DNA from 4 places in the Bradyrhizobium sp. Kon69 genome. Region 1 is predicted to be linked to each of the others. Evidence: predicted binding sites of a transcription regulator. Region 1 holds the regulator's gene; each other region holds the start of a gene.
What was found. Region 1 encodes LexA, which represses DNA repair genes until DNA is damaged. Its sites were predicted from a motif close to TGTTCNNNNTGTGTTCNG; they were not measured.

Region 1 (7,507 bases):
TCGAGGGCAACAAGGTCCGGCTGTCGGCCAAGGCCGATGTCGCCGTGACGATGGAAGAGGAAAAGTAGCGGTCGCGCCCTTTCGTTCCTGATCCGTACCGCTATCCGCCCGCCTGCACGTTCCGGTAGCTTCGGCCTTCGTTGCGTATCATCGAGTGCAGGAAATGGCGGAGCCGGGCCGGCCGGTACGGTCGCAGGGGATCGCGGGGACGTGGCCCGCGGGCCGCACCGCGTCCGCGGGCGGCCTCGCGCCTGCAGGCCTCGACCTCTGGACCTCGCTGGCCGCGACCCTCCGCGCATGGCTACGCGCCGAGGCTGGCGCCGGGCGGCTGTTGCCGTGGGTGCCCGTCACGTTTGGCTGCGGCATCGCGCTTTATTTCTCTGCCGATCACGAGCCAGTACTGTTGGTCGTTGCCACGACCGCCATCGCACTCCTGCTCGGCGCGGCTCTGTTGCGGCGGAGCCGGCTGTTCGCCCCAGCCATCATGATCGCGGCGGTCGCGGCCGGCTTTGCCGTCGCGACCTGGAAGACGGCGCGGATCGCCCACCCGGTGCTGGCAAAGGCGCTCTATTCGGTGTCGTTGTCAGGCTTCGTCGAGGCCCGCGACATCCGCGAGCGTACCGATCGTTTCGTGCTGCGCGTCACGGCGATGGAGGCGCAACGCAGCGACGTCAGGCTCGAGCGCGTGCGCCTGTCGGTCCGCAAAGGCACCGCGCCGGAGGTCGGTAGCTTCGTTCAGCTGAAGGCACGGCTGATGCCGCCGCTCGCGCCGGTGCGGCCCGGCAGCTACGACTTTTCGCGTGACATGTTCTTCCAGGGCATCGGGGCCTCCGGCTTCGCGATGGGCGCAATCACGGTGGCGCCGCCGCCTGAGACCGCCGGCTTGCGGCTGCGTTATGCGGCCTTCATGCAAGGCCTTCGCGATGCGATCGATGCCCGCATCCGGGCGACGCTCGACGGCGACAACCGGGCGATCGCGACCGCGCTGCTTACCGGGCGGCGCGATGCGATCACCACGCCCGTCAACGATGCGATGTTCATCTCCGGTCTCGGCCACGTGCTCTCGATTTCCGGTTATCACATGGCCGTCGTTGCCGGTGTCGTGTTCTTCGCGGTGCGCGCGCTGCTCGCTGTGATCCCGGGACTTGCGGCCGGCTTCGCCATCAAGAAATGGTCGGCGGCCGCCGCGCTGGTCGCTGCTGCGTTTTACCTGCTGCTGTCAGGCGCGGAGGTCGCAACGCAAAGATCGTTCTTCATGACGGCGGTGGTGCTGATCGCGGTGATGGTCGATCGCCGCGCCATCACCTTTCGCACGCTTGCTGTCGCCGCGCTGATCGTGCTGGGGGTCGCGCCGGAAGCACTGGTGCATCCGAGTTTTCAGATGTCGTTTGCGGCAACGCTCGGGCTCGTCGCCTTGGTGCAGATCGGCATGCCCAATTTGTTTGCCTCGCCGGACCATTCGGCGACCGCGCGCATTGCGATGTGGGGTGGCCGCGAGGTCGCGATGCTGTTCATGGCCTCGCTGATTGCGGGACTTGCGACCACGCCCTACGCCGCGTTCCATTTCCACCGTGTCACGCCGTTCGGGGTGCTCGCCAATCTCGGCGCGATGCCTGTGGTCTCGGCGCTGGTGATGCCGGCGGGACTGTTGGGGCTGCTTGCTGCGCCGTTCGGGCTGGACAGCGTGTTCTGGTGGCTGATGGGGATCGGCATCGACTGGATGGTCGCGGTCTCGCGCTGGGTCGCGGCATTGCCGGGCGCCGTCGGCCGCATCTCGGCGTTCGGGATCGCGCCGCTGATCGCGGCGAGCCTGGGAATCATCCTGCTGGGCTTGTTGCGCACGCCGCTACGCTGGTCCGGCGCCCTGGTGCTGCTGGCAGCGATCCTCTGGGGACTGTCGGCGCGGCAGCCCGACATCCTGATTGCCGGGGATGGCGCGAGCGTTGCGGTGCGGGGCAGGGACGGACATCTACACCTGATCAGGACGAGCAAGGACAGCTTTCTGCTCAAGGAATGGCTCGCTGCCGACGCCGATCCGCGTGATGCGGGCCGAGCCTCTCTGGCCGATGGCGTGTCCTGTGACGAGTCCGGCTGCGTGACGCCACTGGCCGACGGGAGGCTGGTCGCGCTGGCACTGCGCGTCGACGCTCTCGCGGACGATTGCAGTCGGGCCACGCTGGTGGTGACGACACGCCCCGCGCCACCCGATTGCGCGGCGATGGTGGTCGATCGGCAACGGCTTGCCAGCCAGAGTGCGCTGGCGCTGACGCAGCGTGGTGACGGCTTTGTGGTTCACGCGGTGAGGGCGAGAGGCACGAGCCGCCCCTGGTTGCCAGCCGGCGCAGGCGAGGGTGATTTCGACGGCAGCCTTGCGCCGAAGGCGATCGCGCCCCGCATCAAGGACGCAACGCCGGCGGAGACCGACTTGCAGGCAGACGATTGATCGGATCGGTTACAAGTACCAGGCCAGTACGGCGTCGAGCCTGGAATTGCCGATGACCGGCAGGGCCACCATTCGGCTCAGTCCGGATGTGCAGGCTTCGAGACCGGCGACCGAGCCGTCATGCACCAGATCGGCGTTGAGCGCGGGCATGCCGGTGGCCCAGGCCCCGCCGATGCTGCCTTCGCCTCTGGCAATGGATTTATCCGCATAGAGCGCGGCAAGGTCGGTCTGCGCGCTGCAATCGCCGGCGCGGAACACCAGTGCCGAGCGGGTCTCGTTCGGGATCCAGATCTCGAAGCGTCGCGCAATCGGCGTGGCCTGCGCGGAGAGGAATGTCAGGACCCAGGTCTGGTCCGCGCTCGTCCGATAGGGCACGCCGACGCCGAAATTGATCCCGACCTTGGCCGCGTCCTCCCAGCGCAGAAAACTCCTGGCGTCGTGCAGGTCCTTTATGATCAGCGGCAGGCCCGCCTTCCAGGTGCGGCCAGGCAGGCCAAAGCCGCGAGGAAATTTGGTGTGGCGGGAGTTGAATTCAAACATGTCGGCAGTGCCGTAATAGCCGTCGACAAGCCCCATCTCGTGGGAGGCATCAGGGTCGTTGTGCCAGAGCTCGATCGCCCCAACATGCGCTTCGTCCTCGCCGCAGAACAGCACCATGACGGCTTGCAGGAATTCACCCGCAAACACCGGCACCGCGACGCCGCAGGTGAGGCCGGCCGCGAGCGCCTGATCGGTCCGTTTGAAATAGGAGTTGGCGAATTTGGTGAGGATCACGGGGTGGCCCGCGGCCCAGGCCTTGCCCGGAAGTCCCTCGTCATATCCGAAGTGCAGCTCTTCGCTGACGGCCTTGAACGCGGACAGCCCTTCGCCATAGAGACCGCCACCAAACTCCAGCCGCGTGCGCGTCCGATCGGGGACCCAGAGTTCAACGACGCGAAGGAAGGTTTTCATCGAGCGTGTCCGCCGTCTCAAGCCCTGACAGCATCGGTCATTTGGCTGCGAAGCGGACGTTCAAAATTCAGGCAGGGCGGCTCAAACTTCGTGCGGCGGAGACGTGCGGGCTTGGTCCATCCGATTGGATTTCGCGGACGCAAGCCGTACCATCTCGCCGGCCACGGCCGGCGATGGCAATTCAATCCTGACCCCCGACCTCGTAGCCGGAGACGGCTGTGTCAGCCGATCGGCAGGTGCCTGACGGTCGGCTGCCGGTCGGCGATAATCTGCGCCTTGTGCTCGCGCTCGGTGACCGACTGAGTCACCGGCAGTTGCAGCACGGTCGCGCGCTGGCCTTCGACGAGCTGCGTCACCAGCACGTATTTGCCGTCGGGGAATTCGATCGCGTCATGATGGCGGTCGGGAACGTGCGGGTCGATCTTGCCGAACTTGCCCACGCGGGAATTGATGGTGCGCGTCCAGATCCAGCGATTGTCGTAGCGAACGTCGTCGGCGAAGGCGAGCTCCGTTCCCGGCAGCAGGCAGACGGCAACAGACGGATCGGCCGCCGAGGCGAAGCCGCGCGTCGAGGTGCCGCGGAAGCTTGTCGTGACGATCGTCTCGCCGACTTCGGCGGGGCGCGACGCGACGGCATGCAGGCTGTAGTCACACATCGGGTGCTCCTCATGCTGGGATAGCAACCCGCGTCTCTTAATCGAGGCGCAGGCCTCTATCAGAGTTGAAGCATGAACGCTCTGCTTGGTTGTGGGCAAATCTGCGGCTGGTTTCCGTGAGCCGCGATCACATTATCTTTCCCGAATTCAATAGGAACAAAGCGAGTTGCGATGCATTCGGGAGGCGCGTGCGCGAATATCGCCGGCTTGACTGCAACGGTCGAGCTTGATCGCCGGCCGCCGTTTCCTCGAACACTTGTGCCGCCAACCAGTGCCGCTTCGTGGGCGTCGTGAGGAGCCAGCGCCGAAGGAGGGGCCGGATAGTCTGTGCAGAACCAGAAAGACTACCCAGCCGGAACGGACGATGATCCGCTCCAATCTCTGACCGGCGATGCCGATCGGAAGCGCGCGAGGCGCCAGGCACCTCCGGTATCAAGTACTCCCGGGATCAAGGACGCCCGGTATCAGTACTTCCGGTAAAGCCCGATCAGCTTGCCCTGAATCTTCACCCGGTTGGGCGGCAGGATGCGGACCTCATAGGCTGCGTTGGCGGGCTCGAGCGCGATCGAGGCGCCGCGGCGGCGGAAGCGCTTCAGCGTCGCTTCCTCGTCGTCGATCAGCGCCACCACGATGTCGCCTGTATCGGCGCTCTCGTTGCGCTGGATCAGCGCCATGTCGCCGTCGAGGATGCCGGCCTCGACCATGGAATCACCGCGCACTTCGAGCGCGTAATGCTCGCCCGAACCGAGCATGTCGGGCGGCACACTGATAGTATGGCTGCGGGTCTGCAACGCCTCGATCGGCGTGCCGGCCGCGATGCGGCCCATCACCGGCACCGCGACGGGACGTTCGCCGTCGTCCGCGGGCAGGCTGGAGCTCGCACGCACCTTGCCGAGATTGCCCTCGATGACGCTCGGCGTGAAGCCGCGGCGGCTGCCTGCGGCTGCCTGGAGCTCCGGCAGCTTGATGACTTCAATCGCACGGGCGCGGTTGGGCAGGCGTCGGATGAAGCCACGCTCCTCGAGCGCCGTGATCAGGCGATGGATGCCCGACTTCGAGCGCAGATCGAGCGCATCCTTCATCTCGTCGAAGGAGGGCGGCACGCCGCTTTCCTTCAGACGTTCACTGATGAACCGCAGAAGCTCGTATTGTTTGCGCGTTAACATCTCGACCAAAGTCCCCCGGTTGATGTCGTCCGATTATGAGACGCAGAATTCGGCAATAAGCCGCTACATACTCGAAACAAATCATGAACGGACACTATATGTTCGATACATGTTCCGCAACTGCTTAATTTACCGTGAACAGAGCAAAGTTCGCGGAACGCGCATTGCGGGACGCTCAGACGGGGAGCCGCAACACTTCGCAAGCCGTGCCGGCTTCGGCCTTCGGCGCGAACGGTGCGCGCACGAGAAGTACCTGTGCTGCAGCGAGATTCGCAAGCAGCGAAGAGTCCTGATGATTGACGGGAAGAACGACGCGTGTGCCGTCGTCACGCTCCTCCAGATGCGCGCGCAGATAGTCCTCGCGCTGATCGTTGGCGCCGATTTCGCGGCCGAGCACGGCGCGCTCACGGCGATGGTGAATCGCCGAACGGCCCGACAGGGCGCGAATCAGCGGCACCATGAACAGGAACGCGCACACGTAGGACGACACGGGATTGCCCGGCAGGCCAATCACACCCATTGCGCCGAGCCGCCCGTGCATCATCGGCTTGCCTGGCCGCATCGCGATCTTCCAGAACGCCATTGCGATGCCTTCGTCCCGCAGTGCCTGCTGGACCAGATCGTGGTCGCCGACCGATGCGCCGCCGGTCGTGATCAGGATGTCGGCGCCGCTCTCGCGGGCGCGGCCGATGCCGGCGGTGGTCGCCTCCAGCGTGTCGGCGGCAATACCGAGATCAATGGTCTCGGCGCCCTCGCTGCGGGCAAGCGCGTGCAGGGCGTAGCCGTTCGAGTAGACGATCTGGCCGTGGCCGGGCGTGGTGCCCGGCATCACCAGCTCGTCGCCGGTGGCGAGAATCGCGACTTTCGGACGTCTGAAAACGCCAAGGTGCGGATGGTTCATCCCGGCGGCGAGGGCGAGGTCGCGCTCGGTGAGACGACTTCCCTTGCGCAGGAGCACGTCGCCCTCGCGGAAATCGACGCCTGCGGGGCGGATGTGCCGACCGGCGATCGCGGCTTCCTTGATCGTGATGCGCTTGCCGGCGGCGACCGTGTCCTCCTGGATCACGACGGCGTCCGCGCCAAAGGGAACGACGCCGCCGGTGAAGATCCGCACGGCCTCGCCGGCGCCGACCGTCCCCGCGAAGGGTCGGCCCGCCGCGACTTCGCCGATGACGGTGAGCTCCGAATCGATCGTTGCGGCATCGGCCGCGCGCACGGCGTAGCCGTCCATGGCCGACATCGCTTGCGGCGGCTGCGTGCGCCTTGCCGCGACGTCACGCGCGAGCACGCGATGGTAGGCCTCGTCGAGGGAGATCATTTCTTCCGGCAGCGGCTCCGCACCCGCCAGCACCGCGGCAAGCGCGTCAGAAACCGGCATCAAGGCCACGGCGAAAACTCCTGCTCGGCACGTTCGGGCGAATGTTCCGCAAATCTTCTAGCCGAGCGCGGGCGCAGAGGCAAAAACGGCTGAGCGCGCGCAGTCATCCCGCCGCTTCACATTGTTCCGGAAGGCAGGATCGCGCGCGTCGTGGCATGATCCGAAGAACCCGACAGATCGGCAGGAGAGTGGTCATGGAAGGGCGAGAACGACGAGCGCCCCGGGCCTGGATCGATCAGCTCCCTGGCTGCCCGGGAGTTACGTCGGGCGCCTGGGGTCCCTGATCCTTGTCGGGCAGCGGATCGGCCTGGGATTTCAGGTCGGCGGCCTTGCTCACGAGCTTGGCGGAAAGCTCCGAATCTGAAGTTGTCCTCGCGAATTCAAGAAGAAGAGAGGCCTGCTTGGTGAGGTAGGTCTTGCCCAGCACGATGATGCATCCGTCCGTAGAAGTCCCAACGGACTCTAAGAGTCTGGAAGGTGGTATTCCGTTCCGGGAACTCTGTATAAAAATGCACAAAGTGATTGGGTTCCTCAGTTTCTTCCAAAATTGTTCCCGTTGGGCCGTGGCGCCAAGGGTTTCGCGACGACGCCTCGTCGTCAGATGCCCAATGCCTTCAATGCGTTCCCGACGTCACGCGGCGAGGTCACATGCACCGCCGTCAAGCCGCGCGCCCGCGCTCCCTCGATGTTTTCGGCAAGATCGTCGAAGAACACGATGCGCCCGGCGGGCACGCCGATCGCCGCAACGACGTGGTCGAAGGCGTCCGCATCCGGTTTGCGCAAGCCGATGCTGGACGACAAATACAGCTCGCGGAAATGGCCGAGGAGGTCGGCATATTCCCTTGAGAAATGGTCCACGTGCGGCCGGTTGGTGTTGGAGAAAGCGTAGAGCGGCATCTGCATCGCTGCGCGC
Region 2 (7,507 bases), on a different contig from region 1:
AGCAATGCACTGAGATCCTGGTAAAGGAGATCGACGCACGCCTCAGGGGTCATTGCGCGGTAGGCCGACCACGCCAACCGGGCAGTCTCGAACTCCTGGGCCCTAACAGGCACGACATGAATGTGCGGCTCGGATGCAGCGAGATCCTCACCGTGTGCTGTCGTCAGCTCGGATGCCACAAGTCGAAGTTTAAGCTTTCCCACCAGCGAGGAGCAGGAGCTGAGGTGGTCCAGCAGGCAGACGAGCTGCAATTGATCCCGGGGAGCTGGGTCGAACCAAAGTTCAACCACGTCATATTGCTCGCAGAAGTCCGCAAGCGACAAGTCTTTGCGATCCTTGATGCTCTTGGGCCACCGGATGCCCCAATCAGACCAATGATCACCCGGCCCGAGATTCGCCGAACGCGGCGCGAAATAGGCTGCGAGCTTCTCGGGCGAGGGCAGCGGTCCCCACTCAAAGTGAAACGAGGATGAGATGACAAGCTCCGCCAACCCGGATCGTGCGAGCTGGCCTCCGGACGAACTGGTCAAGATCAGACGCTTCATCGCACCACCCGGTGCCCCCACGCAAAACGAAACAGGCGCCGAAGACGTCGGCAACTCAACGTCCTCAGCGCCCGCTCCTCGCGAAAAACTCTACTGTTGAAGCTTACTCGTCGCCCGGCTCTTCGCCGTCGGCGTCACGCTCGGGGCTGCCGGCGAGAATCTGCTCGGCGATCAGACCGGAGTTCTGGCGGATCGAGGTCTCGATCTTGGCGGTGATGTCCGGGTTGGCCTTCAGGAATGCTTTCGAATTCTCGCGGCCCTGGCCAAGACGCTGGCTGTCATAGGAGAACCATGCGCCGGATTTCTCGACGATGCCGGCCTTGACGCCGAGATCGAGGATCTCGCCCATCTTGGAGACGCCCTCGCCGTACATGATGTCGAATTCGACCTGCTTGAACGGCGGCGCCAGCTTGTTCTTGACGACCTTGACGCGCGTGGTGTTGCCGACAACTTCGTCGCGCTCCTTGATCGCGCCGATGCGGCGGATGTCGAGGCGGACGGAGGCATAGAATTTCAGCGCGTTGCCGCCGGTGGTGGTTTCCGGCGAGCCGTACATCACACCGATCTTCATGCGGATCTGGTTGATGAAGATCACCATGGTATTGGACTTGTTGATGGACGCCGTCAGCTTGCGCAGCGCCTGGCTCATCAGGCGGGCCTGCAGACCCGGCAGCGCATCGCCCATCTCGCCCTCGAGCTCGGCCTTCGGCACCAGCGCCGCGACCGAATCGATCACCAGCACGTCGACCGCGCCGGAGCGCACCAGCGTGTCGCAGATTTCCAGCGCCTGCTCGCCGGTGTCCGGCTGCGAGATCAGGAGCTCGTCGATGTTGACGCCCAGCTTGCGTGCATAGACCGGGTCGAGCGCGTGCTCGGCGTCGATGAAGGCGCAGATGCCGCCCTTCTTCTGCCCTTCCGCCACCGTGTGCAGCGCCAGCGTGGTCTTGCCCGAGGATTCCGGCCCATAGATTTCCACGACGCGTCCCTTCGGCAGGCCGCCGATCCCGAGCGCGATGTCGAGCCCGAGCGAGCCCGAGGAGACCGCCTCGACGTCCATCGAACGGTCGTTCTTGCCGAGCTTCATCACCGAGCCCTTGCCGAACTGCCGCTCGATCTGGGAGAGCGCGGCGGCCAGAGCTTTACTCTTGTCCATGGAAGATCCTTCGACGATACGCAGGGCAGTGGTGGACATTGGGTCGTGCTCCTTATGGCGAGGATTCGCTAGAGGGACAAACGGCTGGCGAGGCGGCGCGGCGATAAAATCAATGTACCCTATTTGTTCTAGGTTCGCAATATGTTCTTTTGCGGATTTGGGTACTGGCCTGTTTCCATCGTCAGTGGCCTAAGTTGATTTTCGCGCTGGCCTATTTTGGTTTAGGCTGTCGGAATGAGCGACAAAGAGAAGCCCAAACCTTCCCGGGAAGATGAAGCTCGGCAGGTCGTCCAAGAGCACATTGACGACCAGCGGGCCATTGCCGAGAAACTCCGCCGCAAAATGAATTGAGCGATTTGGGACCCACCCCGCCTGTGATACGTTAGCATCTATCACCGGCCACGATTTCAGGCGTCGGTTGACTGAGAGACGCCATAGCGCTCCCGCCTCAAGCAGGGAGCGCTTCTTGTGCCAGAACAAACAATCAGCCCGGAAACTCAGGAACTGTTGGACCGCGCTCAACGCGCGATAGACGAATCCATTGCGCTCCGCAGAACGTGCCGAAGTCAGCTCAGAGACGCCGAAATACACACCGCGATGGTACAACTAGAGACCTACAGAGCGCGGGCGCAGCAGTTTCGAAAGAAAGACTAAGGCCCGCCTCAGTGGGCGGCCTCTCCTTCGCCATCGTTCTCTTCCTCTTCAAGAAGAGCAATGTTTGCTTCAAGCCGCTTGAGCAAGCGCTTTGCATCGCGCAGGCCCACTACGGCCGAGACGACGATCCTATTTCCGTCCAGCGCGACTTTCATTGCTCCCGGCTCAACGGGTGGCAATGGCGCTGGGGTATGAGTCGCAGGGGTCATTAGCGGCTTCCCTATCCCGGCCCCAATTCCCTTAATTGCATCATCCACCATCGTCGGAGGGGGCGGTAAATCGACAACGGAGCCTTCTTGCTCGTCGATTCTATCAGGCTTATTAAGCCCCGCAAACTCCAAAGTGTCTTTGTAGACCTGAATAATCGTCTCCGCGACCGCCTCGCTGTACTCACATTCCAAGACGAGGAACCGCTCAATGATTACATCGGCCGGCGGCGGCAATTGAAGTTGCTCGGCAAGTCGAGCGTGGATCGCTGGCTTCAGGGCGGCCTCTCTCAAGGCGGCTATTCGCTCCGGCGAGTCGGGGAGCTTGTCCAGCATGATCCGAAGCGCAAGCTCGCTAAGGCGCACCTTCCTGTCGCTTCCTTTCCCAATGTAATCCAGCAAACCATAGTAATTGAGGGAGGCAACGATTTGGCGTGATGCACCGGACGCGCCCTTAAAGCCGAGGACGCGATAGGCGGCCTCCATGTTGAGCGTGATCCTAATGGCATTAGCGACCCTGAACTTGGTCGCACGGTCTAGAGCCTCGCGAAGCGAGATCGCTGGGTAGGCGGGCCCACGACCAGCACTCAATTTCAACGTATCTTCGCGCGCGTCCGCACTTTCGTCTGACATTTGGCACCCTCCTTAAAGGCGTGAGGATATTTCTATAGACAAGCCGAAACTTTGTCCAGAAATAATCCTTGTGATGGAGGATAAATTATCCTAGAGTGATTCTCGTCAACGGAGGCGAGTATGACAACACGGCCAGAGCTTCAGCGTAATCCCGACCGGCGCTGAGGCTGTGACACATAGGAAAGGGCCGCTACCCGGCTCCCCGCGAAGGAAAGGTAGCGGCCCCCTAATCGGCTCTAGTGCCCCTTAGTCTAACGGTAGGACGCTCGCTCTTACAGGCCGAGAGGTCCGGGTCCGAATCCCGGCGGGGCCGCCAAGGATTCGAATAAGCGGGACCGACGGCGTTGGAGCGCTGCCGATCCCTAGTTACCCACCCCGGGATTGCGCCCCGAAGCGATAACCATCCGGAATATACGCCTTGGAGGGCGTCTTTTCTAGAGTCGCTGACGGGCCAATTCCTCAAACCAGAGGATTGCGCCCTCATGAATGTACTTTCCCGCGAAAAGCAAATTGAAGTCATTGCCGCCCTCTGTGAAGGCGTCGGCGTCCGCACCGCTTCCCGCCTAACCGGCGTCAACCGTGGCACCGTCGCCAGCCTGGCCCTGCGTGTCGGCCTTGGCTGCATGGAATTGCACGACCGCATCATGGTCGGCGTGCGCACCGAGCGGCTTGAGCTTGACGAGCTGTGGAGCTTCGTCGGCAAGAAACAAAAGAACGTCCAGCGCCACGAGATTAACGCCAAGGGCGACCAGTACGTTTTTATCGGCATGGCCGGGACGCAGAAGGCAATCATTAGCTGGGGCGTCGGCAAGCGGAATGCCGAAAGCACCATGGATTTCCTGCACGACCTCCGCAGCCGCGTCATTGGCCAGCCGGAGATTTCAACGGACGGCTTCCACCCCTACCGCGTAGCGATCCGCGACGCCTTCGGCCCCAGCGCCTCGCATGGCGTGATCGTAAAGACCTACAGCGTCACGCATCTGGTAAAGGAAGCGCAGGGCCGGTACTCCCCCGCCGCCGTAGTAGCTGTAAGCCGTGACGTAGTATCTGGCGACCCCGACCAGTACGTTTCGACCTCCTATGTCGAGCGCCAGAACCTTTCGCTGCGCATGGCGTCGCGTCGGTTCACCCGGTTGACCAACGGCTTTAGCAAGAAGCTGGACAACCATGTTGCAGCCGTCGCGCTGTACGTCGCGCACTACAATCTCTGCCGTACTCACGAAGCCCTACGCACGACGCCAGCGAAGGCGCTTGGGCTTGCTCAGAAGCCGTGGACGGTTGCGCAGCTTGTGGACGCCGCGCTCGCTGTGGCGCCTGCGCTGCCCACTGAGACGCCGCCAGATCGGCGCCGGAAGTTCACGGTAATCGAGGGCGGGAAGATCTAAATGGAAAGCCGGCGCGGGAGGATTCTCAACCGCGCCGGCCAGGACACCGGGCCGCCCAATTCGCAAGCCCTAAGCATCGTTGTTAACGTTCAGTTCAGTACCTTGGAAGTGAACGGAAATGACCGCTCACCGATTCCAAGTGACCGAAGCGAACGCGAGTGTATGGGTGAACCCATACCATCGTTGTTCTCCATCGTTGGATGGAGCAACTTGCAGCCGATGCGCGGAAGTGTTAGATTCCCAGTACGGATATCGGGACCACACTCCCGCCTCCATCTTCTTTGGTGTTGCTACCACCTTGGAAGAACCTGAAAACGGCTCCTCTGGCGTCTCACCGCCTCGGGAGCCGTACTCATTTCAGGACGGCTGTTCCCAATATGCCCGACTCAATTCCAGAACTCAAGGCCGCATGAGTTGCCTTCAAGGCCTTTTACGTGCTTTATCGGCGTGACAGCCGTTCAGGAGTTCGGGTTATGGACCAAGCCTTTGCCAACGCTTTGAAAAGATTAGAAGAATTGAAATTTCTGATAGAAGCGTCAAAGCGAGAGATGGCCGAAATCGAACTCTATTTGACACTCCACAAGAAGTTTTCGAAAACAAACCAAGAACCCATACCTGTGGATAAGTCGGACAAGTCGGAAACTGGCATCCCCTTGTTGGGAGGAGCCAAACTCCCCGCCACCTTTAAGGCTGAGGACTTCGAGTCGGGGAGACAGTCAGCGCGGGCACACCGCCGTGGAAATCCAGCGGCTATTGTTGCTGCCGTCAAAGCTATCCTCATTGGAAAGTCGCGCCCGATGACCCGGGGCGAACTTGCCGAAGAATTGGAGCGGCAAGGAACGCCACTCCCGGGGGCCGGCAAAGGCGAGCGGGCGAAATATGTCGGGACTATCCTTTGGCGTCACGAAAACGATTTTAAGAACCATGAGGGCAAAGGTTACTGGTTTGCAGGGAAGCCGTTGCCACCAGAGCGGACGCTTTATTCAGAGCAAGAAAATTCTTGATGGCCTACTTTGAAATCCCGAGTGGGCTATTTCGGCCAGTACCCGGATTTGCGCGTTAAATGACGCGCATCAAAGACGGATGAGCTCAGCGCCGTCAGAATTCCGTAATCCTGCGGCACCGAACCTTTTCGCGGTCTGCGGCCTTCTCTGGGATGGGACTCTTGCATGGGAGTCTTGGACGGGACCGCAACTCTGGGGACCTCAGTCATGACGAACAACACGCATCACGATACGAACCGGCGCATTCCGCTGCTGGAGGCGGCGCAGGAGGAGATGAGCAAGTTCGAGCGCAAGGAAAACGAGTTCCGCAAGAAGGACCGCGAAGAGCGTGCCGCCGAACTCCATTTGCCGCTGGACGCGATCAAGGTTCACTAAGGTCGCCGGGACCGCGCTGGCGACGGTGCCGGAGCGGCCGCCCGTTGATCTCCAGGAGATCGGCACGGGAATGGGGATTCGCCTAACGTGAAGGCGATTCCGAGACAATATGGTATCATAATGCTACCGATAACCCCTTGATGGAGCGGCGGAATTTTCCAACAGGCTACTGTGCATGGGGTTGTTTTCGTGTTTTTGAAAGGCGCGCATGGGCCTTTCCACCCCCAAAGCTATCTCCGGCACCCAACACCGCCTACAGCAGAACCAGCAACCCGATGCCGATCACCAGCACTACGAAGCCAGCCGCCGTTGCGGCGGCGAATGACCGCTCTACGTTGTCCATGATGCCACCCCGTTGCCGGTGCGCCACGTTTCCCCCATGGCAGCACCGTCGCTGCGGAATCTCGCCTGCGGTTGTGTCCTGAGTTGTGCGAACGGATGTCGAAATTGGGACCGGTGCGGGGCCAGTGTGCGGCCCCCGCGCTCCGGCTTTCGCTGTCACCGTCGGGCCTTGTCAGGCTGTCGTAAGCTGAGCCGGCTAGGGTCGTCCGGCTATGGTGTTGCAGCCCAGCACCTCAGCCTCCAATAACCTTCTCCCCGCTTGGTTCTCCCAAGCGGGGTTTTTTCATGCTGATTTTCTTGCCGATTTCCTTGCCGATTTCATGCCGGCCGGCCGGTTTGCGAGCCGCCCTCCTCCTGCGTCAGACGCAGCGAGAAGGCGCGGATCGCCGGCGCCGCGAGCAGCACGATCGGCAGCATCGCCGCCCATGCGATCAGCCACGACACCATCCAGTGCGCGAGGAAGTCCAGCGCGTTCCCTGCGGGAAAGCTGGCGATGCCCGCGGCGACCAGCGAGGTCAGTCCGGACTGGATGATTCCGAACACGAAATGAGAATAGCGGCGGGGAATGCCCAGCATGACGCGCCCATGTTGCTGACCGTGATCGGACCAAGCAAGGCACATGCCGCCACGTTCCGGAAGGCGCCCTTACCCATCCCAGGAACTCTGTTCATGGCCGGAGAACCACGGAGAGCTCTCGCGCCGCCGCTGGGCGGCAGCGCGTGCGTTTGCGGGATAGCCGTGAGCTATCCGGGGCTTACCGACAGATTTAGCTTTCCCAGGAATATTATGCCGCCCAGCATGTTCTCAGTGATGGAATCGTGGGAGAAGGCCATGAATCACAGGGGCGTCGAGTTCACCGTCGCCAAGACGGCACTTCCCGGCATCTGGCAGTGGCAGTTCCGGATCGGCGAGCAGATCAAGACCGGCCGGACCGAGACCAAGATCGATCTGTTGGCGATCCGGCGGGTGCAGCTGCGCATTGATCGCGAGCTGAAGGCGATCGGGCGCGACACGGCCTGAGCGGCAAGCCTAAACGGCAGGACCGAGATCGGCGGCGGCTGGCGCGCCCCGGCGCGCCGCAGCCGTCATGGCCTATAGGACGCAGCGGCGCCCATGGGACTATTCCGTAGCCGACCGGAATTGATCTGCCGACGGTTTGGGATTGGACTGCCCGCGATTATGGCCGTGGGGACGGAGCCATCAGGCGCGA
Region 3 (7,507 bases), on a different contig from region 1:
CGTCGTGGCAACCGAGTCTCGTCTAGAGATTTGCCGACGCGTCGATTTCCGAGCTCGAGTCCACCTGCAGCTCGATCTCGGTCACCGCAAACAGATCCTGCGCCGGCTCGACCGTCCAGGGCATGTGCTTGGCGCGTGCGGCGGCTACGGGGGCGAAGAAGCTGCGGTGGTGGACAGTGGGGCCGAGGCGGTTGAGCGCATCGAGGTGCTCGGGCACGGCGTAGCCCTTGTGCTGCTCGAAACCGTAGCCAGGACAGTCCTGAGCCAGCGCGCACATCAGGCGGTCCCGCGTCACCTTGGCGACGATCGAGGCCGCTGCGATCGACAGGACGATGCCGTCGCCGCCGATCACGGCCTCGCAATCGCATGCCGTGTCGAGCCGGTCGCGGCCGTCGACGAAGACGTGCCGGGGCTGCTGGGGCAGCGCCACCACCGCGCGCTTCAGCGCCCACAGCGAGGCGCGCAGGATGTTGTCGCGGTCGATGCGGGCGCGGGAGGCGACGGCCACCGAGACCTGGGCGGTGGCGCAGATCTTGTCGAACAGCCTTTCGCGCTCCTCGGCCGTCAGGCGCTTGGAATCGTCGATGCCGCGCGGGATGCGGTCGGGATCGAGAATCACCGCCGCCGCCACCACAGGACCGGCCAGCGGCCCGCGGCCGGCCTCATCGCAGCCCGCCACCGGCCAGACGCCGCGCTTCATCAGCGCGCGCTCGCGGCGGAAGCTTGGGGCGACGATGATGGCGCTCTTGGTGCCGGCCAGCGCCTTGGCGATTTTTTTCGGCGCAGCCTTCTCGTTCTTGGGCGCAACCTTCTTGTTCTCAGGCGCAGCCTTCTTGGACGCGCCTTTGGCCGGCTTCTTGGCGGATTGATCCCGAATCATGGCCAGGATCGTGCGCAAGCGGGATGGCCTGCGCAACCGGGAACCTCGGACAATTCCCGTTATTCAAGTCAGCCGCCCTATTCCGCCAGATGCACCCGCCGGTCCTCGCCGACTTCGATGCCGGGCGCGGCCACGACTTCCCAGGGATGGCCGTCAGGATCGGCGAAATAGCCGGAATAACCGCCATAGTCGGTCTCATGCGCGGCCTTCAGCAGCGCGGCGCCATTGCTGACGGCGAAGGCCAGCACCGCATCCACCTCCTCACGCGCGCGGCAGTTCCAGGCGAGCGTCATGCCGCGGAACGTCGATGGCCTCGGATGATCAGGCAATGTGGCGTCGGCCGCGAGCTGATCCCAGGGAAACAACGCGAGCACCGGACCGCCGGTGTCATAGAACGCCACGGCCTCGCCGGTCACCTTGAGCCGGCGCGAGAAACCAAGCGCGTCGTAAAAGGCAATGCTGGCGCGGATGTCATTCACGCCCAGCGTGATGACGGTAAGTCGCGGGATTGGAGCTGGCAGTTCCTTACTCATACGACGCCTCTCTCACTTCGTCCCTCAGAACAGGCTGAGTTGATCGCCATTCCGCTTCGGCTTGGCAAAATGATCCGTCGTCAGCTTGGAGCGCCGCTTGTTCAGCCCGAGCCTGTCGCAGGCGATCTCGAAGCGGCGGCCGATGGTCCAGGCCATCGGGCCGGTGCCCTTCATGCGCTCGCCCCATTTCGCGTCGTAGTCCCGGCCGCCGCGCATGTCGCGGATCAGCGTGAAGACGTGGCGATAGCGGTCCGGATAGTTCGCCATCAGCCATTCCCGAAAGAGATCGCGCACCTCGAGTGGCAACCGCAGCAGCACGTAGGAGGCTTCCTTGACGCCGGCATGGGCCGCAGCATCCAGGATACGTTCGATCTCGGAATCGTTCAGCGCGGGGATGACGGGCGCGACCATGACGGTGGTCGGAATGCCGGCCTCGGAAAGCTGCTTCAGCGCCTCCAGCCGCTTCGGCGGCGTGGACGCCCGCGGCTCCATGGTGCGCGCCAGTTTCGGATCGAGCGACGTCACGGAGATGCCGACCTTGGCGAGGTTGCGCTTGGCCATGCGCGCGAGAATGTCGATGTCGCGGGTCACCAGCGCCGACTTGGTGACGATCCCGACGGGATGGCCGGCGCGCTCCAGCACCTCCAGAATGCCGCGCATGATTTTGCGCTCGCGCTCGATCGGCTGATAGGGATCGGTGTTGGTGCCGATCGCGATCATTCGCGGCTCGTAGCCGGGCGCTGCAAGCTCCTTCTCGAGCAGCGCCGGTGCCTCGGGCTTCACGAACAGCTTCGACTCGAAGTCGAGCCCCGGCGACAGGCCGAGATAGGCATGCGTCGGCCGCGCGAAGCAATAGACGCAGCCGTGCTCGCAGCCGCGGTAGGGATTGATCGAACGGTCGAAGCCGATGTCGGGAGATTCGTTGCGGGTGATCACCTTGCGCGAGGTGTCGATCCCGACCGTGGTCTTGAACGGCGGCAGTTCTTCAAGGCTCTGCCAGCCATCGTCGAATGCGACGCGCGCCTCGGCCTCAAAGCGGCCGCTGGCGTTGGACTGCGCGCCCCGGCCTCGCCTGCGCTGGCGGTCGATGGCGACCGCCAGCTCAGGGAAGTCAGAAGGCGCACCCGCCGGCTCGGAGGGCGCCGTGACCGGCGGGTGCTTGAGAGCATGAGAGGATGCTGGACTCATGAAGCCAAGATAGCACGCCGAAGGAACAAATCAAGAACACAAACCAAAAAACGTGAAAACAACCCCATGCACAGTAGAGCTGCCCAAACTTCGCGCGCCCGCTTTTGACCTCACGCAACAGTGGCGTCACGGCGATCTCGTTTGATGCTGCCGAAGGATCGATCTCGCCGAAACTCGGTTGGTGACGATCCCGGGTGAAGGTCGGCAGGAACATGACAAATCAACAACAATCGGCCGCAGCGAGCAGCGACCTCGATCTGCTCGACCGCTATTGGCGCGCCGCGAACTATCTCTCCGTCGGGCAGATTTACCTGCTCGACAATCCGCTGCTGCGTGAGCCGTTACGGCCCGAGCACATCAAGCCGCGTTTGCTCGGCCATTGGGGCACGACGCCCGGGTTGAACTTCATTTATGCCCATCTCAACCGCGTCATCCGCGCGCTGGACCTGAGCGTGATCTATGTCTGCGGTCCCGGCCACGGCGGCCCCGGCATGGTCGCCAACACCTATCTTGAAGGCAGCTACAGCGAGATCTATCCCGATATCGCGCGCGATGCCGACGGGTTGCGCAAACTGTTCAGGCAATTCTCCTTCCCCGGAGGCATCCCGAGTCACGCGGCGCCGGAGACGCCGGGCTCCATCCACGAAGGCGGTGAGCTCGGTTACGCGCTGGTGCATGCCTATGGCGCGGCATTCGACAATCCCGACCTGATCGTCGCCTGTGTCGTCGGAGACGGCGAGGCCGAGACCGGCCCGCTCGCGGCGTCCTGGCACTCCAACAAGTTCCTCAATCCCGGGCATGACGGCGCGGTGCTGCCGATCCTGCATCTCAACGGTTACAAGATTGCCAACCCAACCGTGCTCGGGCGGATGCGCGACGGCGAGATCCGCGATCTCTTCCACGGGCTCGGCCACGAGCCGCTATTCGTCGAGGGCGACGATCCCAAATTGATGCACCAGGCCATGGCAGACGCGCTCGACGTCGCGCTCGTCAGCATCCGGTCGATCCAGCAGCACGCCCGCGACGGCCGCGAGAGCGTCGAACGCCCGCGCTGGCCCATGATCGTGCTGCGCAGCCCGAAGGGCTGGACCGGCCCCAAGGAAGTCGACGGCAAGAAGGTCGAGGGTTTTTGGCGGGCGCATCAGGTGCCCGTCGCGAACTGCCGCGACAATCCGGCGCATTTGAAGATTCTCGAAGACTGGATGCGCAGCTACGAGCCAGAAAAGCTGTTCGACGTGAGCGGCGCGCTCATTACGGAGCTCCAGGAGCTCGCGCCCGAAGGCAACCGCCGCATGGGCGCCAATCCGCACGCCAATGGCGGCCTTCTGAAGAAGGAGCTGAAGCTGCCGGACTTCCGCAGCTTCGCCCTCGAGGTGCCTCAGCCGGGCGGCATCGTGGCGGAGGCAACCCGCGAGCTCGGCAAGTTCCTGCGCGACGTCATCCGCCTCAACGCCGAGGCCCGCAACTTCCGCATCATGGGCCCGGACGAAACCGCCTCAAACCGGCTCGATGCAGTGTTCGAGGCCACCGAACGCGTCTGGATGGAGCCGACAAAATCTTACGACGTGCATCTCGCCCAGGACGGACGCGTGATGGAAGTCTTGAGCGAACATCTGTGCCAGGGCTGGTTAGAGGGCTACCTGCTCACGGGCCGGCACGGCTTCTTCTCCTGCTACGAGGCCTTCATCCACATCGTGGATTCCATGTTCAACCAGCACGCCAAATGGCTGAAGGTGACCCGGCATCTGCCGTGGCGGCGACCGATCGCCTCGCTCAACTATCTGCTGACATCGCATGTCTGGCGCCAGGACCACAACGGCTTCAGCCATCAGGACCCCGGATTCGTCGATCTCGTCGCCAACAAGAAGGCCGACGTCGTCCGCATTTACTTCCCACCGGACGCCAACACGCTGCTGTGGATCGCCGATCACTGCCTGCGCACCTATGACCGCATCAACGTCATCGTGGCCGGCAAGCAGCCGGCGCCGCAATGGCTGTCGATGCAGGAGGCAGCCACGCACTGCGATGCCGGCATCGGCATCTGGAGCTGGGCCGGCACGGAAGACGCGAATGGCGAGCCCGATGTCGTGATGGCCTGCGCCGGCGACGTGCCGACACTGGAAACGCTCGCCGCCGTCGACCTGCTGCGCAAGGCGCTGCCCGAGCTGAAGATCCGCGTCGTCAACGTCGTCGACCTCATGACGCTGCAACCCAGGGAGCAGCACCCGCACGGCTTGTCCGACCGCGACTTCGACGGCCTGTTCACCCGCGACAAGCCGGTGATCTTCGCCTATCACGGCTATCCCTATCTGATCCACCGGCTGACCTATAACCGCACCAACCACGCCGGCATGCACGTCCGCGGCTTTGCCGAGGAAGGCACCACGACGACGCCGTTCGACATGGTCGTGCTCAACGAACTCGACCGCTATCACCTCGCGATCGGGGCGATCGAGCGCGTACCGGGGCTCGCGACCAAAGCGGCGCAGGTGAAGCAGCAATTCCGTGACAAGCTGATCGAGCATTCGCGCTACGTGCGCGAATACGGCGAGGACATGCCGGAAATCCAGGAATGGGTCTGGCAGAACAGCGCCGGCGGCAACACGCCGGCGGAGGCAGGCGACTGACAGCAGCCATGTTGAACACCGTTCTCGTTCTCAACTCGGGATCGTCGAGCATCAAATTCGGCCTGTTCGAGATCTCGGCGGCCGAGCCCACCCTGCTGTGCAAGGGCCTGCTCGACGAGCACGAGACGAAGCCGCGGCTCGTCGTGAAGAGCCCCGCGGGCGAAGACCTGTTCCAGCAAGGGAGGGAAGCATCGGATGCGAACAGCGATCATCTGTTCGCCGACGTGCTCGGCTTCATCGAGGATCGCTTCGGCGACCACCGCTTGCGCGCCGTCGGCCATCGCGTCGTCCATGGCGGTCCGGACTATTCCGCTTCGGTCGAGCTGACGGACGATGTCACCGCAAAACTGGAGGCGTTGACGCCGCTGGCGCCGCTGCACCAGCCGCGGTGTCTGGCGCCGGTCCGCGCCATCAGGGCGATCAGGCCCGACCTGACGCAGATCGCCTGCTTCGACACCGCTTTCCATCACCGTATTGCGCCGCCCGCCAGCCGCTTCGCCATTCCGCGGCGTTATGAAGAGCGCGGCGTCCGGCGCTACGGATTTCACGGCCTCTCGTTCGAATATGTCGCGGGACGGCTCGCCCGAATCGCGCCGCAGCTCGTGGCGAAGCGCACTGTGATCGCGCATCTCGGCAATGGCGCGAGCCTGTGCGGCTTGCGCGACGGCCGCAGCATCGACACCACGATGGGACTGACGCCGCTCGACGGGCTGGTGATGGGCACGCGGTGCGGCAGGATCGACCCGGGCGTGCTACTCTATCTGCAACAGCACGAGAAGATGTCGGTCGACGATGTCCAGCACCTGCTCTACCACGAATCGGGCCTGCTCGGCGTCTCCTGCATCGCGTCGGACATGCGCACGCTGCTTGCGAGCAGCGAAGCTGCGGCACGGGAGGCGGTCGAGCTCTTCACCTTCCGCGCCGCGCAGGAGGTGGCGGCGATGGCGACAACACTTGCCGGGCTGGACTGCCTGGTCTTCACCGGCGGCATCGGCGAGCATGCCGGGGAAATCCGCAGCGCGATCGGTGAGCGTCTCGACTGGCTCGGTGTTCGCATCGATGCGGCTGCCAATGATGAGGGATGCGAGCGTATCAGCGGCGGCGACAGCGCAGTCGATGTCTTCATCATCCCGACCAACGAAGAACTGACGATCGCGCGCAATTGCGCGGCGCTGTTGCAAGGCGCTCAGTGAATGCCGGCAAGGATCTGAAAACATCCGATCGCGACCTCGATCACGATCAGCACCACCACCGCGATCTCGAGGCGGAGCGAGCGCTGGGTGTCGATGATGTCGGTGAGCGCGTTGGCGGTCTCGGACACGGCTGTGAGCTTGCGTTCGAGCGTGTCGAGGCGCTCCTTCAGTTCGTACTCGTCTTCAAGGCGGGCATAGAGCCGGTCGAGCTCGGGTTTCTCCCAGAGCACGTCGGGCTTCTCGGCCACAGCGACACGGCCGGCGACGCGCTGCTGGACGAGAAGCGCATTGCCGATCAATTGCAAGATGCCCTTCCGCCGGGGCGGTGTGCGGCCTTGCTCGGCGAGCTTGCGCGCAAACGGCTCGATGACGTCGAAGACCGCGGCGACACGGCGCTCGTCGCGCGCAAGAGAAGTGCTCTTGGCGAGCGCGTCCGCGATCAGCAGCAGCCGGTCGTCGGAGAATTTGGCGAGGCAGATCGGGCCGCCCGGCAGGATCGCCTCGGCGCTTTCATCCTTGCAGAGTTGCGCCTGCGCGATTTCCTCCTCGTAGGGGCTGAATTCGCCGATCACGCGGGGCTTCAGGCTGTCGATCAGCACCTTCTCCTCCGAAGGGAGGAGACCGATCAGCACCACGACGCCGTAGCGGAAGATTACCGCGAGGCCGGCATGGACGCGGAAGGCGGCCGGGGTCGAGGAGAGGGTCGCACCCAGCTCGAGGCCGGAGGGATTGATGCGTTCACCCAGCATCACCGCCCGAATCCGCAAGATCGGCGCGCTGTCCGGCCTGGGAGATGTCGCCGGCGTGTTAACAGCAAGTTGATCAGCGTTCATACGAAGCCCTCGTCAGCGGCGTGCTTGCACGTTTTTCCCGTTCCCGCGCTCGTCAGTCAGCTATCGCATCCTCTTCATGCAGGATTGCGAACGGCCTGCGCGTCGCGCAATGTTGCGGCAACCTCCGGACTAATACGGTCAAGCAAGGGCGGCGCCGACACATTCGGCAATATCGCCGCCCCGTACGGGACATATTTGGATGCGACGGCTGCAGCGGTTTACCATCGTATACCGAAGCACGGCCGGAAAGTTG
Region 4 (7,507 bases), on a different contig from region 1:
CGTCTTCACCGTATAGGCCGAATTGAAATCGCCAGTGATCTCAGCATGCGAGGTCGTGCTGATGCCGGCCACATTGCATTCGGAATCGCTGACATAGCCGGTCGCGGTCTTCTTGATATCCTGCTTGGCGCAGATCTGCTTGGCCATCGGGGAGATGTTGTTGTTCATCTCCTTGTCGACGGTCTCGTCGGTGCAGTGCTGCATGGTCATCTCGGGCACCGGCGTGCCGGTCCTGACCATCTTCAATTCCCATAGGCCCGCCTTGCGCACCGGCAGGTCGTCAGCGCGGGCGCTGGCTGCCGACAAGACGAGGCAAAGGGCGGAGCCGAGCAAAGCGAGTTTGCGCGTCATGTCGGAAGCTCCCGGCTGCGAGATAGCGGCGTTGCGAAAGCGCCTCAGTAGAGCGTGCGGATCGGCTGGTCGGCGGCGCCATAGGGCACCCAGCGGCAGGAGAACGAGATGTAGCCGCCCTCATAGGCCTGCATCGCCAGGAATTTGGCGACCTTGCCGTAGCGCGCACAGTGATCGACCGCGACCTGCCGCGCATCGACCTGGGTTGCCATCGAATAGGCGATGATGCCGCCGGTGTCGTTGCCCTTGAACGGAGGCACCGGGAGGAGATCGGCGCGCGCCGACTGGCTCGCCATCATACCCAAGGCAAGTAGACCCGCGGCCGCAATGATTCGCATTCCCGTCACTCCGATTGGTTGGCGGCAGTTTACGGTGCCGGCGCGACGGAGGAAAGAACCGAAGACCCCTCTAACGCAGCATTGCGGTCAACTCGTCGGCAAGTGTTGCCGCGCTGCACTTGACCTCCCCCGGCCTTCGCGGCACCGTCCGACCCTCGCAGATCATGCTGTCTGGATTGCCCATGCGCGCCTCGACCTTCCTGAAATCGCTCCGCTTTGCCGCCGTGCTCGGCCTTCTCTTCGGAGCGCTGTCGCTCGGCGAGGCCAGGGCCGCCAATCCGCTGGAGCTGAATTTCTGGCTGAGCGGGCCGCGCTATGACGGCAACGTTTCCGAATGCGACAGGGCGCTGCCGACGATCGCCAGCCAGTTCTGGGAGAAAGAAAGCTCGTTCTGGAATTCCTCGTTGAAGATCACCGGCTTCGCCGCGGTTCACGAGACCGCGTTCCGGCCCTGGGCATCCGACAACATCCCGCGCCGCTATTGCACCGGCGAGGCCATGCTCACGGACGGCAAGATGCGCAAGGTGCACTTCTCCATCGTCGAGGACGGCGGCTTCGCCGGCTACGGCCAGGGCGTCGAATGGTGCGTGGTCGGGCTCGACCGCAACTGGGCCTACAACCCGGCCTGCCGCGCCGCCAAGCAATAATTGCTCTGATCCCGACCGGTCAGGCGGCCGAACGACGGTCGCCCGAATTTTGTTCTTGAAATGTTCCTATCGCCTGCTAGGCTCGTCTGCACAGTCTAGTTGAGGGGCGTCGCCATGTTTCATTCCAGATTGCATTCGTTCTCCCGCCTGATGATCTCGCTGACGCTTGCAGCCGGACTGGCTGTGCTGGCCGGTGGCGCAAAGGCCCAGGATAGGCGGCAGAACACGCCCGGCGAGTTCGATTTTTATGTGCTGTCGCTGTCGTGGTCGCCCTCCTTCTGCGAAGAGGCGGCGGAGCGCGGCGGCCGCTCGCAGACCCAGTGCAGCGGACGGCCCTACGCTTTCGTGGTGCATGGTCTGTGGCCGCAATATGAGAACGGTTTTCCGGAATATTGTCAGCGGCCGTCGCCGCGGCTGAACCGCAGCATCGTCTCCTCCATGCTCGATTTGATGCGGGCGCCGGGGCTGATCTTCAACGAATGGGACAAGCACGGCACCTGCTCGGGGCTCGCCGACCGCAACTATTTCGAGACGATCCGGAAGGCGCGCGCCGCGATCAAGATTCCGGCCGAATATCTCGATCTATCGCAAGCCAGGACCGTGGCGCCGGCGGAGGTGGAGGAAGCCTTCATCAAGGCCAATCCGGGCCTCAGCAATGCCGCCGTCTCTATCACCTGCAACCGGACGCGGCTGTCGGAAGTCCGTATCTGCCTCAGCAAGGACCTGCAATTCCGCGCCTGCGAGGAGATCGACCGCCGCGCCTGCCGCCGCGACCAAGTGACGATGCCGCCGATCCGGGGTGGCTAGCCCAGGCATCGTGCCTCTTTGCTCAAGCCGTCACGTGGCGTAGTGCTCTTGCATGAATTACCGCCACGCCTTCCATGCCGGCAGCTTCGCCGATGTCATCAAGCACATCGTGCTGACGCGCATCATCACCTATCTCCAGGATAAGCCGGGCGCGTTCCGCGTCATCGACACCCATGCCGGCGCCGGCCTCTACGATCTCGAAAGCGACGAGGCGCGTCGCGGCGGCGAGTGGCTGACGGGCATTGCGCGGCTGATGCAGGCGCGGCTGTCAAACGACGCCATGGCGCTGACCAAGCCCTATCTCGACATCGTCCGCGCCTTCAATCCGAAGGGTGAGCTCAAGGCCTATCCGGGCTCGCCGCTGATCACACGCGGCCTGCTGAGGCCGCAGGATCGCCTCTTGCTCTGCGAGATCGAGCCGAAGGCGCGCAAGGCGCTGATTGGCGTGCTGCGCCACGATGAACAGGCCCGCGTGGTCGATCTCGACGGCTGGATGGCGTTGCCGGCTTTCGTGCCGCCCAAGGAACGGCGCGGGCTGGTGCTGATCGACCCCCCGTTCGAGGCAAAGGACGAGTTCGAAAAGCTCGAAGAGGCCTTCTCGGCGGCTTTCGCGAAATGGCCGACCGGTATCTATGTAATCTGGTATCCCGCCAAGAGCCGGCGCGCCACCGACGCGCTGGTGCAATCAGTGGCGCGGCTCGCAGCCGCAGCAAAACCGCCAGGAAAATGTCTGCGACTCGAATTCAGCGTGGCGCCGCAGGCCGACGGCGCAGCCCTCACCTCCAGCGGGCTCTTGATCGTCAATCCTCCTTACACACTGCACGGCGAGCTCAAGACGATCCTACCCGAGCTGGAAATGCCGCTCGGCCAGGGGGGCGCTGCCAGATTCCGATTAGAGGTGCCGAGACCGTAACACTCCGGCATCTTGGGAAAAATATGCAGGAGCGGTGGTCAATCTGCAGAGAACCGTATTATGCTGTTGCGGTGACTGGCTTTACGTTCCGCTTCCGCGAATGGTTGCGGCGGAGTGAAGGCCTAAGAAAGATCCAGTCGGACCGAATGGTCTGCCCAAGGATGGCCAGCTCCCGGGCTTCGTAAGGCCCGGTCATGTCGTGACGTGCGTCTGCGTCACGACGGAGGAGCAATGAGGGGGAGTTTCCCGATGGCCATGACGGGAACGGTCAAGTTTTTCAACGGTGAGCGCGGCTACGGATTCATCAAACCGGACGACGGGGGCCGCGACGTCTTCGTGCATATTACTGCTGTGGAGCGGGCCGGACTGAAGGACCTTGCCGAAGGACAGCGTATTACTTTCGAAGTCGAACCGGACAAGAAGGGCAAGGGGCCGAAGGCGGTCGATTTGGTCATCCTTCCCTAGCGAGTCCGACGCGAAACACCGGCGCAAAAAAAATCCCGGCCGCAAGCGGCCGGGAGGTTGTAGTCCGGTATTTTCTTCTTTGGGTATCAGAAGTGATAGTTCACGCCTGCGCGCACAACGCTGGCGCTATAGCCGTTTGACACGCCTGTAATCGCGAACTGACTCGTCGACAGATCGATGTAGAGATATTCGAGCTTGGCGCTCCAGTTCGGCGCGAATCCAACTTCCGCGCCGGCACCGATGGTCCAGCCGGCGCTGGTGTGCGACTCCGTCCAGCCGAACGTCTGCGCGCGCAGCTCGCCGAAGGCGAGGCCCGCCGTGCCGTAGAACAGCACGTTGCTGAAGGCATAGCCGGCGCGGCCGCGCAGGGTGCCGAACCACGGGTTGGAGAACTTCCACGGCGCGAAGGTGTCGTCGGCACCGGCGGCCTGGATGTCGCCCTCGACGCCGAACACCCATGGGCCGGTCTGGAAATTGTAGCCGGCCTGAACGCCGCCGACGAAGCCTGACGGCTTTGCGGGATTGTTGTTCACCGAACCCCATTCATAGCCGAGATTGGCACCGAGATACGGGCCGGCCCAGCTATAGGCATTGAGCGGCTGATTGACCGTATAGGGCGCACGCTGCCCGTAATTGAGATCGGCGGCCTCTGCCGAAGCCGTCCAGCCGACTGCAGCCAACGCGGCTGCGCCCACAACGAGCCCCTTCATCACACACTCCAACGCAACTGCCGCCACCGGTGCGATGCCTGCGCCGCCGCGCGAGGCAAAACCGCATGGTTACGGAACCACCACTATTTCGCGTAAGATTTATCGAGAGTTTTAAGTTAAAGGCCTGTTAAGTCGGGTTACCGGGCTGTTAACAGGCTTAAGCAAGCGTTACCGGGAACTGCGCCGCCATCCTGTGCGTGCCGCACGGCCGGAACTTCAAATCGGCACCCGCAGCGCCTAAATTCGCACCATGGTTCACGATTCCACCGACAATCCGGACGACGCACGCGCGCGCAAACCCGTGCGCGGCAACGCGCCCGACGTCCCGCCCCGGGAGACGGAAGCGGCGCCGCCCGACCTCGATCCCGCCACAGCAAACGGGGACGACGAGGACGACGCACGGCTGCCGGACATCCTGGAAGAGAGCGGCACGGTCGGCGAAGAGCCGCTGGCGACCGGCCACGAGGCGATCGAACGCGCGGTCCGCCTCGCCCCGACCTCGCCGGGCGTCTACCGCATGCTCAATGGGAATGCCGATGTGCTCTATGTCGGCAAGGCCAAGAACGTCAAAAAGCGCCTGTCGAACTATGCGCGCCAGAGCGCGCCGCAGCCGGCGCGCATCCTGCGCATGATCGCCGCCACCGTGACCGTGGAAATCATCTCGACCCACACCGAGACCGAAGCGCTGCTGCTGGAGGCCAACCTCATCAAGCAGCTTCGGCCGCGCTTCAACGTGCAGCTGCGCGACGACAAGTCGTTTCCCTATATCCTGATCACGGGCGACCATTGGGCGCCGCAGATCTTGAAGCATCGCGGCGCGCAGACGCGGCCCGGTCGCTATTTCGGTCCGTTCGCCTCGGCCGGCGCCGTCAACCGCACCATCACCGCACTTCAGCGCGCGTTCCTGATCCGCTCCTGCACGGATTCCTTCTTCGAGAGCCGCTCGCGGCCCTGCCTGCTTTATCAGATCCGCCGTTGCGCCGGCCCCTGCACCCGCGAGATCGACTTCCCCGGCTACACGACCCTGGTGCGCGAGGCGAGCGACTTCCTGTCCGGCAGGAGCCATGCGGTGAAACAGGAGCTTGCCGCCGAGATGGAGAAGGCCTCCGGCGAACTCGAATTCGAGAGCGCCGCGCTCTACCGCGACCGCCTCGCTGCGTTGTCCGCGATCCAGTCGCAGCAGGGCATCAATCCGCGCACGGTGGAAGAAGCCGACGTGTTCGCCATCCACCAGGAGGGCGGCTTCTCATGTGTCGAGGTGTTCTTCTTCCGCACCGGGCAGAACTGGGGCAACCGCGCCTATTTCCCGCGCGCGGAGAAGACGTATACGCCGGAAGAGGTGCTCGGCTCCTTCCTGGCCCAGTTCTATGACGACAAGCCGCCGCCGAGGAACATCCTGCTCTCGCACGAGATCGAAGAGAGTGAGCTGCTCGGCAACGCGCTGTCGATCAAGGCCGGCCGCAAGGTCGAAGTGTCCACGCCGAAGCGCGGCGAGAAAAAGGAGCTCGTCACCCACGCGCTCACCAACGCGCGCGAGGCCCTGGGCCGCAAGCTCGCGGACACCGCGACGCAGAGCCGTCTGCTGGACGCCATGGCCACGACCCTGAACCTGACGCATGCGCCGAAGCGGATCGAAGTGTACGACAACAGCCACATCCAGGGCACCAACGCAGTCGGCGCCATGATCGTCGCCGGCCCAGACGGTTTTGTGAAGAACCAGTACCGCAAGTTCAACATCAAGTCGGAAGGGATCACGCCGGGCGACGACTTCGCCATGATGCGCGAAGTGCTGGAGCGCCGCTTCAAGCGCCTGATCAACCCGCCCGAAGAGGGCGCGGCCAAAACCAAGGACGACGACTTCCCGCAATGGCCCGATCTCGTGATCATCGACGGCGGCCGCGGCCAGCTCAACGCGGTCCGGGAAATCTTTGCAAATCTCGGCCTGACCCAGGTGGCGCTGATGTCGGTGGCCAAGGGGCCGGACCGGGATGCCGGCCGCGAGACCCTGTTCATGCCGGAGCGCGAGGCGATCAAGCTGGAGCCGCGCGACCCCGTGCTCTATTTCATCCAGCGCCTGCGGGATGAGGCGCACCGCTTCGTCATCGGTTCGCACCGCAAGCTGCGCAAGAAGGACATCCGCGAGGCCGGCTTGCAGGAGATTCCGGGCATCGGCCCGTCACGCAAACGTGCCTTGCTGCATCATTTCGGAACCCTGAAGGAGATCGAACGGGCCTCGATCACCGATCTCGGCAAGGTTCCGGGGGTGAGCGCCGAGAGCGCGCGCAGGATTTTCGAGTATTTCCACCCTCAGCCGGGATGAAATAAAAGGGGGCCGCGGTCATATGGTCGTCGCATCCCGCACCCCATTTGGGAGCGGAACGGTTGACCTTCAGGCTGCAGCGGTATTGGTAGGACGAATGAACATCGCCACGACACGAGGGACCACCAGCCGCGCGATGTCCCTCCCGAACATCCTGACCTATGGCCGGATCGCCGCGATCCCGGTCGTGGTCGGGTGCATCTACGCACAGTCGATCATGGACGGTCCGCTGTGGCTGCGCTGGGTTGCGGTCGCCATTTTCATCGCAGCTGCGGTCACTGATTACCTCGACGGCTATTACGCGCGAATCTGGAATCAGCAATCGGCGTTCGGCCGCATGCTCGATCCGATCGCCGACAAGCTTCTGGTCGCCTCGTGCCTGCTGATGCTGGCCGCCGACGGTATCATTCACGGCTGGTCGCTGTGGGCCGCCATCGTGATCCTGTGCCGCGAGATCCTGGTCTCGGGCCTGCGCGAATATCTTGCCGCGCTGCGCGTCAGCGTGCCCGTGACCAAGCTTGCGAAGTGGAAGACGACGGTTCAGCTCATCGCCATCGGCTTCCTGCTGGCCGGTCCCGCCGGCGATGAGGTGGTGCCCATGGTCTCGATGACCGGGCTGGCGCTGCTCTGGGCCTCGGCGATCCTCACCATGTACACCGGCTACGACTATTTCGGCGCCGGCATCCATCACCTCATCAAGGAGGATGAGGGATGAAGGTGAAGTACTTCGCCTGGGTGCGCGAGCGCGTCGGCAAGGCCGAGGAGACCATCGAGCCGCCCGCGACCGTGCGCACCGTGGAGGAGCTGATCGCCTGGCTGTCCGGCCAAAGCGAAGCCTACGCCTATGCGTTCGAGAAGCCGAAGGTGATCCGCGCTGCGATCGACCATGCCCACGTCAAGTCCGACGCCGCGATCGCGGGCGCGCGCGAGATCGCGTTCTTCCCGCCGATGACCGG

Region 2: a site for LexA is predicted at 1,812-1,829, ahead of recA (recombinase RecA). Genes of this name have one in related genera too.
Region 3: a site for LexA is predicted at 2,623-2,640, ahead of AC0L3U_RS19880 (PA0069 family radical SAM protein). Genes of this name have one in related genera too.
Region 4: a site for LexA is predicted at 1,387-1,404, ahead of AC0L3U_RS05050 (ribonuclease T2 family protein). Genes of this name have one in related genera too.

What each region holds. Positions count from the first base shown of each region.
Region 1 is NZ_JBVVOS010000018.1:44,196-51,702, reverse strand. It holds gene AC0L3U_RS23395 (DUF2171 domain-containing protein) at 1-68, shown strand, start outside; gene AC0L3U_RS23390 (ComEC/Rec2 family competence protein) at 164-2,443, shown strand; gene AC0L3U_RS23385 (GAF domain-containing protein) at 2,453-3,394, opposite strand; gene AC0L3U_RS23380 (hypothetical protein) at 3,616-4,050, opposite strand; gene lexA (transcriptional repressor LexA) at 4,515-5,216, opposite strand; gene AC0L3U_RS23370 (molybdopterin molybdotransferase MoeA) at 5,392-6,603, opposite strand; gene AC0L3U_RS23365 (hypothetical protein) at 6,830-7,021, opposite strand; gene AC0L3U_RS23360 (HAD family hydrolase) at 7,192-7,507, opposite strand, start outside.
Region 2 is NZ_JBVVOS010000015.1:61,028-68,534, reverse strand. It holds gene AC0L3U_RS20575 (hypothetical protein) at 1-545, opposite strand, end outside; gene recA (recombinase RecA) at 649-1,737, opposite strand; gene AC0L3U_RS20565 (hypothetical protein) at 2,361-3,191, opposite strand; gene AC0L3U_RS20560 (IS1 family transposase) at 3,674-4,576, shown strand; gene AC0L3U_RS20555 (hypothetical protein) at 5,050-5,580, shown strand; gene AC0L3U_RS20550 (hypothetical protein) at 5,788-5,955, shown strand; gene AC0L3U_RS20545 (DUF2798 domain-containing protein) at 6,616-6,873, opposite strand; gene AC0L3U_RS20540 (hypothetical protein) at 7,129-7,317, shown strand.
Region 3 is NZ_JBVVOS010000014.1:135,031-142,537, reverse strand. It holds gene AC0L3U_RS19890 (ribonuclease HII) at 23-880, opposite strand; gene AC0L3U_RS19885 (VOC family protein) at 958-1,413, opposite strand; gene AC0L3U_RS19880 (PA0069 family radical SAM protein) at 1,438-2,601, opposite strand; gene AC0L3U_RS19875 (phosphoketolase family protein) at 2,814-5,228, shown strand; gene AC0L3U_RS19870 (acetate/propionate family kinase) at 5,237-6,421, shown strand; gene AC0L3U_RS19865 (RMD1 family protein) at 6,415-7,254, opposite strand.
Region 4 is NZ_JBVVOS010000003.1:130,225-137,731, forward strand. It holds gene AC0L3U_RS05035 (DUF3617 domain-containing protein) at 1-351, opposite strand, end outside; gene AC0L3U_RS05040 (hypothetical protein) at 396-689, opposite strand; gene AC0L3U_RS05045 (hypothetical protein) at 872-1,336, shown strand; gene AC0L3U_RS05050 (ribonuclease T2 family protein) at 1,451-2,143, shown strand; gene AC0L3U_RS05055 (23S rRNA (adenine(2030)-N(6))-methyltransferase RlmJ) at 2,196-3,056, shown strand; gene AC0L3U_RS05060 (cold-shock protein) at 3,306-3,521, shown strand; gene AC0L3U_RS05065 (outer membrane protein) at 3,608-4,231, opposite strand; gene uvrC (excinuclease ABC subunit UvrC) at 4,482-6,551, shown strand; gene pgsA (CDP-diacylglycerol--glycerol-3-phosphate 3-phosphatidyltransferase) at 6,649-7,266, shown strand; gene moaD (molybdopterin converting factor subunit 1) at 7,263-7,507, shown strand, end outside.